4 regions of the Zooshikella ganghwensis genome follow, and region 4 is predicted to be linked to each of the others. Evidence: predicted binding sites of a transcription regulator. Region 4 holds the regulator's gene; each other region holds the start of a gene.
The links. Region 4 encodes sigma-54, which starts transcription at its own class of promoters, with help from an activator protein. Its sites were predicted from a motif close to TGGCACNNNNNTTGCTNT; they were not measured.
Positions count from the first base shown of each region.

Region 1: a site for sigma-54 is predicted at 1,867-1,884, ahead of KHS79_RS00685 (pilin). Genes of this name have one in related genera too.
Region 2: a site for sigma-54 is predicted at 2,233-2,250, ahead of KHS79_RS22770 (PEP-CTERM sorting domain-containing protein). Genes of this name have one in related genera too.
Region 3: a site for sigma-54 is predicted at 2,613-2,630, ahead of flhA (flagellar biosynthesis protein FlhA). Genes of this name have one in related genera too.

Region 1 is NZ_JAEVHG010000001.1:161,400-165,603, forward strand. It holds gene pilB (type IV-A pilus assembly ATPase PilB) at 1-1,626, opposite strand, end outside; gene KHS79_RS00685 (pilin) at 1,939-2,352, shown strand; gene KHS79_RS00690 (hypothetical protein) at 2,397-4,204, shown strand, end outside.
Region 2 is NZ_JAEVHG010000024.1:53,486-57,689, forward strand. It holds gene KHS79_RS22760 (homoserine kinase) at 1-586, shown strand, start outside; gene KHS79_RS22765 (substrate-binding periplasmic protein) at 645-1,448, opposite strand; gene KHS79_RS22770 (PEP-CTERM sorting domain-containing protein) at 2,512-3,366, shown strand; gene KHS79_RS22775 (hypothetical protein) at 3,988-4,204, opposite strand, start outside.
Region 3 is NZ_JAEVHG010000007.1:81,934-86,137, reverse strand. It holds gene flhF (flagellar biosynthesis protein FlhF) at 1-285, opposite strand, end outside; gene flhA (flagellar biosynthesis protein FlhA) at 329-2,473, opposite strand; gene flhB (flagellar biosynthesis protein FlhB) at 2,674-3,807, opposite strand; gene fliR (flagellar biosynthetic protein FliR) at 3,857-4,204, opposite strand, start outside.
Region 4 is NZ_JAEVHG010000002.1:420,505-424,708, reverse strand. It holds gene rapZ (RNase adapter RapZ) at 1-458, opposite strand, end outside; gene ptsN (PTS IIA-like nitrogen regulatory protein PtsN) at 641-1,162, opposite strand; gene hpf (ribosome hibernation-promoting factor, HPF/YfiA family) at 1,131-1,439, opposite strand; gene KHS79_RS05705 (RNA polymerase factor sigma-54) at 1,563-3,116, opposite strand; gene lptB (LPS export ABC transporter ATP-binding protein) at 3,306-4,031, opposite strand; gene lptA (lipopolysaccharide transport periplasmic protein LptA) at 4,036-4,204, opposite strand, start outside.

The sequences.
Region 1 (4,204 bases), on a different contig from region 4:
AAAGCCCTCTTGGTCAGCAACTTCTGCAATTTGTATAGAGTTACCCTCTTCCATAATAATTCTTGATAAAGCGGGGGTTATTTTCACTACCTCATAAATACCAACACGGCCTTTATAACCTTTATTGCACTTTTCACAGCCTTTAGCGCTGGGACCATAAAGTACAGCAGATTTTGCTTGTTCAGGAGTGAAGCCTTCTTCCAGTAAAGTTTTCTCTGGAACATCAATGGTTTGCTTACAGTTGCTGCATAATCTCCTAGCAAGCCGTTGAGCAATAATCAGGTTAACAGTTGTCGCAAGGTTAAAAGCGGGTACTCCCATATTGAGCAAGCGGGTTAATGTCTCAGCGGCGCTGTTGGTATGTAATGTTGACATTACCATGTGCCCTGTTTGGGCAGCTTTGATAGCAATCGAGGCAGTCTCTAGATCTCGAATCTCACCCACCATGATAATATCAGGGTCTTGACGCAAGAAGGCACGTAATGCCTGGGCAAAGTCCATTCCTTGCTTGGGGTTGACGTTAACTTGGTTAATCCCCTCAAGGTTGATTTCAACTGGGTCCTCTGCAGTTGAAATGTTACGTTCTACGGTATTGAGAATGTTGAGGCCGGTATAAAGCGATACGGTTTTACCACTCCCTGTAGGCCCGGTAACCAAAATCATACCCTGTGGTTGCATAAGAGCATTCATATAAAGCTCTTTTTGAGCTTCTTCATATCCTAGGCTATCGATGCCCATTTGGGCACTGGTGGGGTCAAGAATACGTAGTACGATTTTTTCACCCCACAAGGTTGGACAGGTATTCACGCGAAAGTCGATAGACTTGGTCTTCGATAGTCGCATTTTAATCCGGCCGTCTTGCGGTTTACGACGTTCAGAAATGTCCATAGATGACATGATTTTTAAGCGTGATGAAATCCGTGGGGCTAAGCTGATGGGGGGTTTTGCTGATTCGTGTAATACACCATCAGTACGAAAGCGAACGCGGTATGTTTTTTCATAAGGCTCAAAGTGTAAATCTGATGACCCTCCCTTAATGGCAGAAAGCAGCATTTTGTTGACAAATTTTACAACAGGTGCATCATCAGCTTCGCTGGCCACTGGGCCACCATCGTCTTGATCTTCATCGACTGCACTAATATCAAGATCTTCTAAACCTTCATCATCAAGATCCGATAAGCCATCATCTGTGGTATCAAGAAACTTTTCGATCGCTGTATTGAGTTTATCTTCCTCAACCAAAACAGAATCAATATTGAGTCCTGTATTAAAACGAATTTCATCTAGTGCTGCTAAGTTAGTCGGGTCAGATACAGCGATAAAAAGCCGAGTACCGCGCTTATATAGAGGAATTGTATGGTGTTTGCGAATAAGCTTTTCATCAACAACATCTTTAGGTGCAATTTCAAAGTCAAAGCTATCTAAGTCCATCAAAGGTGAGCCAAACTCTTCAGAAGCCAGTCGAGCAACTTCCAGTGGTTTGACCAAGTCGGACTGCACTAAGTGTGTTACAAAAGGAATTTTCTGCTTTGAAGCTTCTTGATAAGCATTTCGTGCCGTTTCTTCGTCAAGTAGGTTGTCATCAACAAGTCTTTTCGCAAGACCGGTAAGCATGATTCTGGACATGGAATAGTTACTACTGTGTCTAGTTGATGAAGGATATGCAAAGTATAGATCGAAAAGTAACAATCTATATAAGAGATATAATTAACATAAAGTATGTGACAAATTTTGTCACTAAGTGGTGATGAAGGTAACTGATTAAAAAAGGTCCTGACATCAATCTGTCTTAGTTAACGTGTTAAGTTTTAAGTAATGTACAGTATGTTAATGCTAATGAGGTGAGTGCGTACTAACTAATGAAATTGGCATTGGCATTGCTCTCACATCCGTACTATGACTATTCAAGTGAATAGGATTTGATCGGAGGAGCTCCACATGAAAAAAATGCAACAAGGTTTTACGTTAATTGAATTAATGATCGTGGTTGCGATCATTGGAATTTTAGCGGCGGTAGCCATACCGGCGTATCAGGATTATACAATTAGAGCGAAAGTTACCGAGGGAATTAGTATGGCCTCTTCTGCTAAGTCTGCAGTATCAGAGTTCAGGCTTTCTGAAAACCGTTGGCCATCAAATAATGCAACAGCAGGTTTAGCTACAACAGTCACAAGCCCATTTGTTTCATCAGTTACTGTTGCAGATGAAACAATTACAATAAGGATGAATGGTACAGCTGCTGGGGCATCAGGAACCTTTACTCTTGAAGGGACGTTTAATAGTGGCGCTGTATCCTGGGATTGTAGTGCAGGCACATTAGATCCGAAATACTTACCTGCTACTTGTCGTTAATAATGAAAAAATGAGGCAGCTTCTAGCTGCCTCAAAATACTTCTATGGCTAAAAAATATATAATATTTCTTTTTTTTACTTTCACGTCCTTACTTATTTTCTTTTTATACTCTTCTGCCATTACAAATTTTTTTGTTTTAGATGATGAAACAAACCTTATTGTTTTAAAAAACCTAGATAATCCTGTAGTAAGCTGGTGGGATATTGCTTTTAGCAACACCTCAGGGTTTTTTAGTCGCCCAATAGCCATGATAACCTTTGCATTTGATTACTATTTGTATGGGTATAACTTTGCTGCATATAAGATAACAAATATAGTGATTCATATAATAAACTCTGTATTAGTTTTCTTTATTATACGTCACTATTTGCAATGCTTTGAATTAAATAATATATATTTAATTTCAATGTTTACGACTCTTTTATGGGTGCTGTCACCTATGCATTTGAGCAGTGTTGTTTACGTTATACAAAGAATGAATTTGTTAGCAGCTTTTTTTATGCTTGTTGCTGTGTTGTATTATTTTTTGTTTTTATCTTGTGGGCGTTATAAATTTTACAAAATTATTTTTATATATGTAATTTGTTTGATTTCATTGCTAGCAAAAGAAAATGGAGTAACAGTGTTACTTATTATAGCACTAACTGAAATTATATTTATGCTTTCAGGGAAAAGTGATGATAAAAAGCTATCAATGAAACTATTAATAGCCTTGTTTACTCCTATATTGATTGGTGTGTGCTACCTTTTCCTGAAATGGGACTATTTTACTATAGAGGGTTATAGAAATAGAGATTTTAACTATTTAGAAAGGCTCATTACTCAAGTTAATGTGGTATGCGATTACATGTTTAATTTAGTATTTCCACTAGAGAGAAATATGGGCATATTTTTTGATAACTATAAAGTGTATAAATGTTTGTTCTGTGATGGGTGGACTGTTCTAAAACTAATTACTTTTATTGTGATTAGTTTTTTTTTATTTCGTTTTGAGAAAGTTGCTCTCTGGGGGTGGGGATGGTATTTAATGGGGTTGAGTCTTGAGTCAAGCATATTCTCACTTGAAATGTATTTTGAGCACAGGAATTACTTTCCGTCTGTAGGGATTTATTTTTTAATTGCGTACTTTTTATTTAAGTTTTTAAATGTTGCTAAGTATAAAAGAAGTATCTATTCATTATATTGTTTATACTTGTTGCTATTTTGTCTGGTTCTTTATACTAGAGCAAACGTATGGAGAAGTATGGATAGTTTGGCAGTTAAGGAGTATGAGAGGAATCCAGGTTCTTCAAGAGCATCTGTTGAAATGAGTAACTACTATATGAGATATGGAGATATTAAAAAGGGACTGCATGTTTTAAATAAAATATCTAAGAGAGAAGAGCTTAAATTTGGTTATGGGTTTCACATGCTAGCATTAGCATGTAATAATGTTATAGAAGTTGATATTAATAAAATTGAAAAAAAATACTTTAGTACAGATGAAAAGCAAGAAGCTATGTATTATATGAGTGCGATAAAGAATTTAGCTAAAGTATACAATAAAAAAAGGTGTAAAAATCTTGGTTTGGATGAAGTTGTATATAAACTGAATTTTGATAATGTGGTTAAAGGTGTTCCTGGATTTTCTGGTGCTCTTTCAGAACTATTTTTTTCATTAGGTGATATGTTTAAGTATGAATACTATGCTAAAGTGGCGTATATAAATGAAAGGGATAAGATTGGTTATGGCTTGAGGTATGTAAAAGCTTTGTATGAAAATGATAAGTTTGATATAGCATTACTTGTACTGAATGATTTGGAACGAAAAAGCAAAAGGAGACTCATGATTTTTATGCCACTTATTAATCA
Region 2 (4,204 bases), on a different contig from region 4:
TGCGACTGATTGCCCGCTTAAACAAGAAAATCAGCGTGGAATGGCTTGGTTGGCCACTCAAGTTGAACGTCTAACACCCTTAGTTTCCTCTGATAATGCTGAGTTACTTAACAAGCAGTTAAAACGTTTCCAACAGTTTTTTGATTCGGTGAATATCCCCCAAGGTATTATTCACGGTGACTTATTTCATGATAATGCGTTATTTACTGGGGATCGTATTACAGGAATCATAGATTTTTATAATGCCTGCTACGACTATTGGCTATACGATATTGCTGTAACCGTTAACGACTGGTGTCGGCAAGATAGTTTAGTATTGGATGAAGTTAAAACAAATGCATTATTAAAAGCCTACCATGACGTTCGACCATTTACTAAGGAAGAACGAACTGCATGGCCAGTTATATTGCAGTTTGCAGCATTTCGATTTTGGGTTTCAAGGTTGATTACCTTTGTTCATCCTGAGGAAAACTCCTCTCATAGTACGGCAGATAATCCTGTTGTTAATAGTAAAAATCCTGATGAGATGAGGGATCTTATGCTAAGCCATTATGATAACGCTCATTTATTGATCTTGCCGAACTGACGTGTCATTTATGTCGCTGTGGGTAGAGGTTGCCCACAGCGACATAAATGACAAGACTTTACTTTATATACTTATCTAAAATAAGTTGCATTTTTCCTGTCCTTTCTAATTCAGCAAAGCCTTCATCTAAAATTCCCTTAAGTTCATAAGCGTACTTAAACTGTCTGGATATCAACAAATAAAAAGGGTCTGATTTGCCATGAGGTATAGGCATTGCCTTAATATCACCGCTACTCAGATAGTCTTCACCAATGCTCGCAAAGCCAGAGAGAATTTCATAACGCGCTAAAAAGAGGTCGCATCGATTTTTAAGTGTCAAAGATATCACCTGATCGAATTTTTTAGCGATCATATTAATATCTTCGTTTCGAATACCTTCTGCAAAACCAGTATAGTTATAGGAGTGTAGTCCACAGACTTCATAGCTCAGAAGCTGTTTTACTGAATCAATATTAGGTGGACCATTTGGATACCTTTTTGTTGAATAGAAAAACTTAGGTGTAATCGAATAGTAAGAGTTGCTATATAAAAAAAGCTTATTCCTGGTATCACTATAGGAAGAGCTTAGCGCGACCTGGTACTTAGTGTTTTTTTCTACTTCAAGCAGGCAACGTTTCCAAGGTGGAAGAAAGAATGCAGCCTTTATTTGATGCTTTGATAAAATTTCGGTAATGATGTCAACATCATAGCCAGTAATTTCTTTCGTTTTTTCACCATTTACACGCTTCCAGAAGTGGTAGGGTGGCCATTCTGCACCGTCACCACAGAAGTGTATTGTTTGACCTGCTAAGTTTGTTTGTTGAGCACTTACACTCAGTGAGGCTGCTGAGGCAATCAAGTACAATGTTCTTAAGAAAATCATCTTTTGAGAACAACCTCCAGAAGCTCTTCTTTTACAATGCCCAAAAGCCTTTATATATACCCAAGACGAAGGATATATCTCTTATGAAGGGATACCCTTTGTTGGGGTTATACTGCTATTTTTAAACAAGCAGTCATCCCATAACCCTTTCTATTTGTAGTGAAACAGGCTACCTCTAAATATTAAACCATAGACTGCTTCATTGCGTATTATTAAAGAGGTAAGCGTTCGCTTTATTTAAACTACAGCCTCTTAGTATGCTGCACTTTAACCAGCGTCCTTATTATATTAATAACACTTTTTTTACGGTTAATAAGCGACTGCGGCGGAAGTAAAATAATCCTAGGCAATTACTCCGGCATTACTCTATGGTGTGACATCTATATCATTGTGCGTAAACTGCATTCCTACTACCATTAGTATTCAAAAGCACTGATCACGATGCATTTTAGTCTGCCACAAACCCTAATTATGTGCTAGAAGCACACTAGAACAGCTACGTTGGTCCGTTGGTCAAGTGCTATGGACAGTGCGCATAAAAAAGATTCAGTAAGTGTATAGAAGTAAAAATTATTGCAAACAAATGTAGAAAATATGCTGATATGTATGAGGGAGTGATGATTTTTAAATAGTATGTTTTTAGAGTTTAAAAAAGACGTTTATAAAAATGATATGTAGTTTAATGGTACATGCAAAAATAAGATGATCTTTTTTCTGTCAATTATTTTGTCGAAATGAATGCCAGTTTTTTCTGAGCTGCTACCAGTTGAGCTGTTGATCCTCATGGCATGAAGTATGCCTTCCTATACTCAAAACGAAGGGTATATATCTGGAAATATGGTTACCTTCCAGCACACTATTATTTTTGTGTTGATCGCATTTTCTATAGAGACTGCTGTGTAATAATCAAGCTGTTCACTTTTAAAAGTATTATATCGGTGATCAAGCTTGTCGAGAATAATTAAGTGCAAGTTGTATTAAAGTCTGTATTTTAAAGGTTTTAAATGGAAGCAAAATATTAAGTTTAAGGAAAATAATAAATATCTGAAATCAGGTCTTGGCTATGAAAAAATCATTGTTAAATATGTCAATAATTATCTCAGCGATAGGCTTCCCATTAGTTGCTAATGCAGTTCCTATTGAAACAAAAGATGTGTTCTGTGATGGTGTAAAATGTGGGACAATGGAAATTGACAAATATGATCCCTATAAAACAATGTGGTTAGCGGGGGTTGAAATTGATGGTCAATTTGTGGCAACTAAAACCAATAGAGAATACCACTATATTCAATCGATCAATGTTTTCGATGACCCCACCCCTAAAAAATACCATGATGGGTCTGCACTTCCAGTACCACTTATTGATACTCCTCCTGGCGGATATCAAGGTGATCCATTTGACTTTAAACCATATTATGATGAGTCTGAATTCCCTACTTTCTACGATAAACCAAGTACATTTATGCTTGACGCAAAGACAGAAGCAGATAATAAACTAGAGTTACAGTTCGAAACTTGGCTAGTATGCCTCATTAGTGAAAAGATGGGAGATAACGCTAAAACCGCAAAAGATGATACGTACCAAGTTGCACCATTGATTGGTTGGCTATGGGGGTATGAAATTGCTTATAATGATGTAGGTATGATAGGCGTTGATGAGTTAGTGGATTTTACAGTAACAAAAACGAACTTCGAATGGAAAATGCCTGATCCTTCGAATGATTGGAAAACAGCATTAACTCAAAAATATGGTAATCTGCCTAATCAAGATTGGTTTAATGTTACACTTGCAGAGTGTAGCGATTGTTTAGATCCAACACCTGTGCCTGCACCGAGTTCGTTTTTACTTATTTTATTGGGTTTTTTGGGCGCTGTTATATCGCGTAAACATAGGAATAATACTTCATTAAAAGTATAAATGTGCATGGATTACTGAAATAAGAAAGTGTAAATAGCAGTAAGTATCAATAGTGGTAAGTATCAATAGTGGTAAGTATCAATAGTGGTAAGTATTAATTAATCCCGCTGAATTTTGTGAAGCACTTACATCAGAATAATTACAAATAATCTAAAATTCCCATATAAAGTGAATGGTTACCTGATTAAGTAATGTAAAGCACTACGAAGCAGTATTAAGCAATCGATACCCAATACGAATGGTTTTTAGGTGCGGCCATCGAGTAACGAGACCCCATGAGCCTATAAATAATAGGTGATTGGGGCGAGGAATGATGATAACAAAACCTAGAAATCATTCGTGAAGGGTATAGTTAGGTAGTCGGAAGGAGCACAGCAACAGGATATGGGTAATGCGTTTTAAGCCACTCGTAAGAGAGTTTTGTGAATAGATAGCCATGAAGTTTAATTGTCATATGAGCAGCTAGTGCAAATGCTATAGAATGAAAAATATTAAATAAATCCTGGATGCTCACAAATAATGCCTATTTTTAGATCAAGCTTAATAAACTGTTAGGAAAGTTACAAAGGTAAAGTTGGAGGCTATTTTTTAGTAAAGCTATACAATTAGCAAAGGGTTTATTTATGCATTACAATCATCTTGATACCCTTTAAAAATACCAAATTTATCAGTAGAGATTTCTATGTCAAGTAAAACATTTTTTTTGATGATAAATTTGATTTCTCCACTAAGTGAGTCTGACTTTTTATTTTTAAACTCTATGTTTAATGTATTACTATCAATAGAGTATATAGCGGGTACTCCCTTTGACCAACCAGCAGTTTGACTTAAAGCTTTA
Region 3 (4,204 bases), on a different contig from region 4:
CATTTGCTGATTAACCTGATGTCCTTGCCAGTGAAACTCATCGTCCTGAGCGAAGGCATGATTTTGCTTATATGCGGCTGTTGAGTCTTTTTTCTGGGTATCTGAACGGTGGCGAGATGCAGCTGAAGCCTGCGAGGGAATTGTTGGTGCATCCCTGGCAACGACGAGTTCAACCCCACCCGCTACCCGCCGTTGTTCAAGAATGGTGGCATCAGCACCTAACTCCTGTTTAACCAGCTTAAGTGCTTGGCGCATATCCGCAGCAAAGTAGCGTTTAATATTCATAAGCTCTTCCTATGCCGTGCCTTATCTCAGTTACTGCCAACAACTACTCATGCTGGCCCACACTGGCGACAATAGTCACTTCTTTATTGTCTGGAATCTCTTGATAAGCCAATACATGCAGGCTGGGTATACCAAATCGAGCGAACCTGGCTAACATAGGCCGAATCGGTCCCGCTACCAGCAGCACTGCCGGCTGACCTGCCATTTCCTGCCGGGACACTGCCTCTTGCAGTGAGCGCTGTAAACGTTCAGCCAAACTAGGCTCAATGACAAAGCCATCTTCCACACTCATTCCAGATTGCTTAGCCTGCTGAGCAGATTGCAGCAACATTTGTTCCAACTGAGGCTCAAGTGTGATGACGGGAATCTTATCTGATGTACCTACAATACTTTGCACAATGGAGCGCGCTAGTGCCGTTCGCACTGAAGCAGTTAAAGTGGCGGGATCTTGACTCTTTGCCCCTATTTCAGCCAGCGCTTCTGCGATGGTGCGAATATCCCTTACCGGAATGCGCTCAATCAGTAAGCTTTGCAACACTTTGAGTAAAGTACTATGCGAAACTTTACTGGGTAGCTCTTCAGCCAGTTTCGGTGATTGACGCCCCAATAGCTCCAGCAACCGTTGCACCTCATCATGACCTATCAATTCATGGGCATGTTTAAACAGCACTTGGTTTAGGTGAGTGGCCACCACAGTTGACGCATCAACAACGGTGTAGCCTAACGTTTGAGCCTGATCTTTTAGCCCTGGCTCAATCCACACGGCATCAAGACCAAATGCCGGATCTTTGGCAGCAATTCCTTCCAAAGAGCCAAATACCTGTCCTGGGTTAATTGCCAGCTCCCGCTCAGGATGAACCTCGGCCTCACTGATGGTCACCCCCATTAAGGTAATCCGATACACATTGGGTAATAAATCAAGGTTGTCACGGATATGGACTGAAGGAAGGAGAAACCCCAGCTCCTGAGAGAGCTTTTTGCGAACGCCTTTGATCCGACTGAGTAATTCGCCACCCTGCGCTTTATCCACCAGGGGTATTAATCGATAGCCCACTTCCAGTCCAACCATATCAACTGGTGTGACATCATCCCAGCCTAACTCCTTGGTTTCGATAGGTGCAGGTCCTGCTTGGGCGGCAGCCCCGGTCGGCACAACCTGGCCACCCGCTGCAGGCTGTACGGCTTTGCTGGGTTCGGCTGTTGTCGTAGCGCTGATTTTTTGACGATGGTAAATCAACCAGGCTCCCATTGCCGCTAGTCCCCCCAACCCCAAAAATGCAACATGTGGCATACCGGGAATAGACCCCATCACCATTAATATTGCTGCTGCAACGCCGATGGCTTTGGGTGATGAGAACATCTGCTGACGTACCTGATGCCCCATATCCTTGGCATCAGAAACACGGGTCACCATAATCGCTGCTGCGGTGGAGAGTAGCAAAGAGGGAATTTGCGCTACCAGACCATCACCAATAGTCAGTAGAGAGTAATTCTGCAATGCGGTTTGAAAGGGTAGCTGATGCTGAGCCATACCAATGGATAACCCGCCAATGATATTGATGGCTAGAATTAACAACCCTGCCACTGCATCGCCCCGCACAAACTTGCTGGCACCATCCATGGAGCCATAAAAGTCAGCCTCTTGCCCTACTTCTGCACGTCTAGAACGAGCCTGATCCTGATTGATCAGGCCGGCATTTAAGTCGGCATCAATCGCCATCTGCTTCCCAGGCATCGCATCCAAGGTAAACCGCGCAGATACTTCAGATATTCGGCCTGCGCCCTTCGTCACTACCACAAAGTTGATAATGATGAGAATAACGAAAACCACCAGCCCCACCACATAGTTGCCGCCAATAACCACTTCACCAAATGCTTCAATGACTTTACCTGCAGCATCCCCTCCCGTGTGCCCTCGCAATAAAACGACACGGGTTGACGCCACATTCAGCGCCAGCCGTAATAATGTTGCTACCAGCAAAATAGTGGGAAAGACCGCAAAATCCAGCGGCCGCAGACTATAAACACACACCAGCAAAACAACCAGTGCCAGAGTAATGTTAAAGGTGAATAGAACATCCAGTAGAAAAGGCGGGACGGGAAGCGTCATCATGGCTAAGATCGCCATTAATAACACGGGCACCCCTAAGTTACCTTGACCAAGGCCTTTTAGCGTATTCACTACCATAGAACGGTCTGCCACTCAGCCTGCTCCCTGTCATTAAGGAATGTTGATCATCAACCTGTGCCTTATCAGCTTTCAAAGCATTTGCAAAAACCTTTCCCACCTTTGTATCTTAGGAAAAGCTCCCTTCCGCTCTAAGCCTTGAGGAAAATCTGTGCAAAAAAATTGGTTTAGCTTCTTTGAACACGCAATCTCACTGCCATTTAATTGTCGCGACGAAACTCTTCAGGTATAGGGTAATCTTTTGGGGGGCGCGGCTTCTGACCAGTACGTTTTTGCTTGAGCTGATACACGTAAGCCAACACCTGGGCAACCGCAATGTATAAACCACTGGGTATCTGTTGGTTTAGCTCAGTACTATGGTAAATAGCCCGGCTAAGTGGTGGAGCTTCTAGAATAGGCACCTCAGAAGCCACAGCAATTTCTCTGATTTTTAGTGCAATAAAATCGACGCCTTTAGCAATAACATAGGGTGCATCTGCTTTATCAGGGTCATACTTGAGTGCTACTGAATAGTGCTCCGGGTTAGTGATCACCACATCGGCTTTTGGCACTTCGGCCATCATTCGACGCTCTGCCATCTCCCGTTGCAATTGCCGGATACGGCTTTTAACTTCAGGCTTACCTTCAGTATCTTTGAACTCATCCCGGAGTTCTTGTTTGGTCATTTTTAGTTTTTTACGGGTATCCCAGATTTGAAACGGCACATCTATGGCCGCAATCAGTACCAAGCTGATACTCAGTAAAATAGCTGCCCAACCAATCAGCCATAAACTGGAAATAATGGCGTTATCAATAGATGCTCGACCTAGCTGCAATATTTGATTCTGCTCCCACAGTAATATCCCTATTGCAAAGCAGGCTACAACCACTACTTTGGCAATCGCCTTCAACAACTCAACTAAAGACCGAGCAGAGAACATGCGCTTTAAGCCAGCTAGTGGACTGATACGATTCAACTTAGGCTGAATGAGTTTGCCACTGAAAACCCAGCCACCAAGTAAAATTGGAGCCAAAATACCTGCTAACATCAACGCTAAAATTAACGGAAAAATCGCAAAAATAGCATCATTCAGCGAAGCACCTAAGAACTGCAGCATCGTAGCGGTATCAAATATTTTTTCTCGTTCTATATTAAAGTTCAGCCGCATAATCATAATTAGGTGACGCGCCAAAAATCCTGCTGACAGCACCAAACTCACTGAAGCGATGAGTAAAAGCGCCATAGTGCTTAGTTCTTTTGAGCGAGGAACCTGACCTTCTTTTTTAGCATCTTGCAGTCGTTTCTGGGTCGGTTCCTCGGTTTTTTCCTGACTGGAATCTTTTTCCTCAGCCATAGGCTATTCCGTGATTAATCCACGATTGAACACCTCAGCGTACATTATGCTACTGAGTCACTAAGTCTCTTAAAAAAAGTAATGCCTGCTCACTAAACGTTAAATATTGATCTAAAAACCCCGTCACCGTTATCCAAACAATAAACAGGCCAAACATTAATGCCATTGGAAATCCCAATGAAAAAATATTCAGCTGGGGCGCAGCCTTCGTCATCACCCCAAAGGTTAAATTAACAATCAGTAATGCAGTCATACCTGGTATGGCAATTAACATTGCACTGGAAAAAATCCAACTGAACCAAAGCACCAATCGCTCGATACTCCCTTCCGGTAACAAAAACCCTTCACTGACTGGCAGTGTATGAAAGCTTTCAACTAACACTTCAATAACCACAAG
Region 4 (4,204 bases):
CGTTTATTAAATATATCCCGTAAATCATGCAGGGTAAGTCCGGTAGTATCCATTGTGAGATCAGCCAGGTTAGAGATAGGGTCTAAAACCTGTTGTTCAGCTTTAAGTGCTTCAGCCAATGAACAGTTATGGCTGCTTAAGGGATGTTTTCGCCGAGTCTCACTGAATCGCTTTAATAGCTCTTCATCATCAGCATCAAGATAAATAACTTCTGCATCAACTTGCTGCTGCTTAATTCGGTTAATTATTTCCGGAAAGCGTGATAGCTCTTGTCGTATATTTCGAGCATCAATACTTACAGCTACTCGGTCTAAATACGCCTTTTGCAGCTCTTTCGCTAAATCGGGAAGTAAAACCAGGGGTAAATTATCAATACAGAAAAAGCCTTGATCTTCAAGAACATGTAGTCCCGTACTTTTGCCTGAACCTGATCGACCGCTAATGATAACAAGTTTCATACGACTTTAATCTGTACCCTGGTAGTGAGTCGGCTTTAGTTAATTGCGCCATATTATTATTACACAGCAAGTATAGTGTACACCAAAATGACAGCTTCTTGTTGTAGCCAAGCTACAATGAAGTCCGTCATTTAGTGTAAATAAAGACGAAACGCTAAAATAAGTTGGTTGTGTGTGGCTTGTTAATTGGGAAGAGGAGCAATAGCAAGCTCAAAAAGCTCATGGTTGCTTTGAGCATTACGTAACCGGTTTCTGAAGCTGGCATTTTCAAATCGTTCGGCAACAAGTTGCAAAATCGCCAAATGCTCTGAGGTGGCTTCTTCAGGGACTACAAGTGCAAAAATTAGGTCAACAGGGTGATTATCCATAGCATCAAACTCAATAGGTTCACGCAGTTTTAGTAAGGCTGCCATGGGTTTATCACAGTTAGTTAATCGGCAGTGGGGCAGGGCAATACCTTTGCCAAATCCAGTGCTGCCCAATCGCTCTCGGGTAATAAGACTATCAAAAAGTTCGCTAGCACCTATGCCTGGCCGGAATCCGGCCAGGATATCTGCAATTTGCTCTAACGTTCTTTTTTTGCTGCCACCCTCAACATCACAAGCGGTGCACTCCGGGGCAAGAATCTGTTCGAGTTTCATTGCGTTTTTACAGTCTCCAGCAATCGCCAGTTTAACGGGCTCCTGCGCCCTGTAAACGGTCAAGGTTTTTCTCTTTGTGTTTTAGAAGTTGACGATCCAACCGATCGACAAGCATGTCAATCGCTGCATACATGTCCTCAGATTCCGCTTCAGCGCGAATATCTGCACCTCGTGTATGTAAAGTGGTCTCAGCTTTTTGTCGAAGTTTTTCGACACTTAAAGTGACTTGCACATTGGTAATGTTATCAAAGTGCCGCTCCAAACGCTCAAATTTATTGATGACATATTGGCGCAGCGGATCGGTAATATCAACGTGGTGACCACTAATGTTTATTTGCATGCATCGATCTCCTAGGTGATCCGATTTACAGTCTATCAGTAGAAACTGTGTACTACTACTGACTCCACACTCCCCTCCTTGAAAAGGGGCTAACTGGGGTGTTTGTCACCCTATAACGCTTTTTTACACCAACCGTTTTCGCTCGTTAGAAGGTGGAATAGAAAGTGATTCTCGGTACTTGGCGATAGTTCGTCTTGCCACTTTTATTCCTTGTTCTTCCAGAAGCTTGGCTATTTTACTATCTGATAAAGGTTTTCGTGCATTTTCCGCCGCAATCAATTTTTTTATGATGGCTCGGATTGCTGTTGATGAGCACTCTCCACCCGATGATGTACTAACATGGCTGGAGAAAAAATACTTCAGTTCGAATATACCACGAGGGGTGTGCATATATTTTTGAGTAGTTACTCTTGAAATGGTTGACTCATGCATACCAACCGCTTCAGCAATGTCATGAAGCACTAAAGGCTTCATGGCTTCTTCACCATACTCTAAAAAGCCTTTTTGATGCTCAACAATACAGCTGGCTACACGCATTAATGTTTCATTACGGCTCTGCAAGCTTTTAATGAACCAGCGGGCTTCCTGAAGGTGATTTTTAATGTAAGTATTATCAGAGCTACTATCTGCACGTTTGACTAATGAAGCGTAGCTGGCATTGATGCGAAGACGGGGAGTGGCATCCGTATTTAGCTCTACAGTCCAACGATCACTTCTTTTTTGGACAATAACGTCGGGAACAATATATTCAGAGTTCTCGTCTTGAATAACAGAGCCAGGCCGTGGATTTAAACTTTGTATTAGCAAAATCGCTTGCTTTAACTGCTCTTCTTTCAACTTTGCTTTTCGCATAAGTTGATTGTAGTCGTGATTGCCTAATAAATGGAGATACTTTTGGGTAATTAGCTTTGCTTCTTCCAGAAAAGGTGTGTCTGCACTGAGTTGCGTCAACTGAGTTAACAGGCACTCTTTTAAATCACGCGCGGCAACACCAACCGGGTCAAACTGCTTTAATAATCGGTGTACAACAACCACTTCGTCCAGGTCAATTTCTAACTCTGGATCAAAGCTTTCATGAATATCCTCAAGGCTACAGGTTAAATAGCCGCTTTCATCCACAGCATCAATGATTGCTATTGCAATAAGTCGGTCGTTATCACTTAAGGGGGTAAGGTTAAGCTGCCAATGTAAGTGCGACTGAATAGTTTCTGCTGTACTGTTTCTGGCGGTATAGTCAAAGTCTTCATCGGAGCCGGACGATGAGTTTCCAGTCGAAGGAGGTAATGAGTCATACACATCCTCCCAGGCAGTATCTACCGATAGTTCAGAAGGGATTTGCTCAGCCCATTGGTCTTCATAGAGTGAATCACTGCTTTCGTTTTCTTGATCTTGGGAAGAGGTGTTGGCTGTATCAGTGCTGTTGTCGTCACTACTGGAGTTTGAGGAAGCTTGTTGAGTAAGCTCATTCTGATGTTCATCAGAAGAGTCACTGGACTCGCTATTTGAGCCAGTATCAGAGGTATCTTCAATAAGTTCTAGCAAAGGGTTTGAGTCTAGGGCTTGCTGAATTTCTTGTTGCAAGTCAAGCGTAGACAACTGAAGTAGTTTAATGGCCTGTTGCAGCTGGGGGGTCATTGTCAGCTGTTGGCCCATTTTTAAAACTAGGGATGGCTTCATAGTTAGTTGATTTACCTACACTGCAACAAAGCAAATGCTAAAGTTTATCTATTAGTATGCCACTAACATTACCTGTCGTTGTGGTGAAATAATGCTGCCACATTAATTATTCAGTAAACAGTGAGTGATAATGATGAGTGGCCGCATCTCATACATTAACACATTATATGCGCGACCAGGCTACTTGTCTTAGATTTTGAATTGATGTCCAAGATAAACATCCTTGACTTTTTGGTTGGCCATTACATCACTCGCTGTACCTTGAGCGATTATTTGTCCTTCACTTACTATGTAGGCTAACTCACAAATATCAAGTGTTTCTCGAACATTGTGATCCGTAATCAGTACACCTATGCCTCTTTCTTTTAAGTGAGTGACTATCATTTTTATATCATTTACTGAGATGGGGTCAACCCCAGCAAAAGGTTCATCCAGTAGAATGAAAGAGGGTTCAGTCGCCAGTGCACGAGCAATTTCAACTCGTCGACGCTCACCACCTGATAAGCTCATACCCATACTATTTCTGAGGTGAGTGACATTAAACTCTTCAAGCAGATGGTTAAGTTTTTCTTCTCGTTGTTGACGATTTAAGTCTTTACGGGTTTCCAAAATACCCATTATATTTTCGCTGACGGTCAGCTTGCGGAAGATAGACGCTTCTTGTGGTAAATAACCAATTCCTGCACGTGCCCTGCCATGCATGGGTAGATGTGTAATATTGTGTTCATCTATTTGCACTTGACCATGATCTGATCGAACCAAGCCAACAATCATATAAAAAGTGGTTGTTTTTCCCGCACCATTTGGACCAAGTAGACCAACAATTTGACCACTTTCGATATGGAGTGAGACTTCTTTGACAACTTGACGACCTTTATAGCTTTTGGCCAGGTTTGTGGCTTGTAGAACGGGCATAGAGTTACTTCGTCTTTGTAGGTTGCAGGATCATCTCAACACGTTGCTTGCCGCCAGCTTTTGAAGAGTCGCCTTTAGCATTCACAGTTTGGGTTTTCATGTTATAGTCAATACGCTTGCCTGTGAACTTATTGCCTTCCTGAAATAATTTAGCATTAACAATAATTTCAACT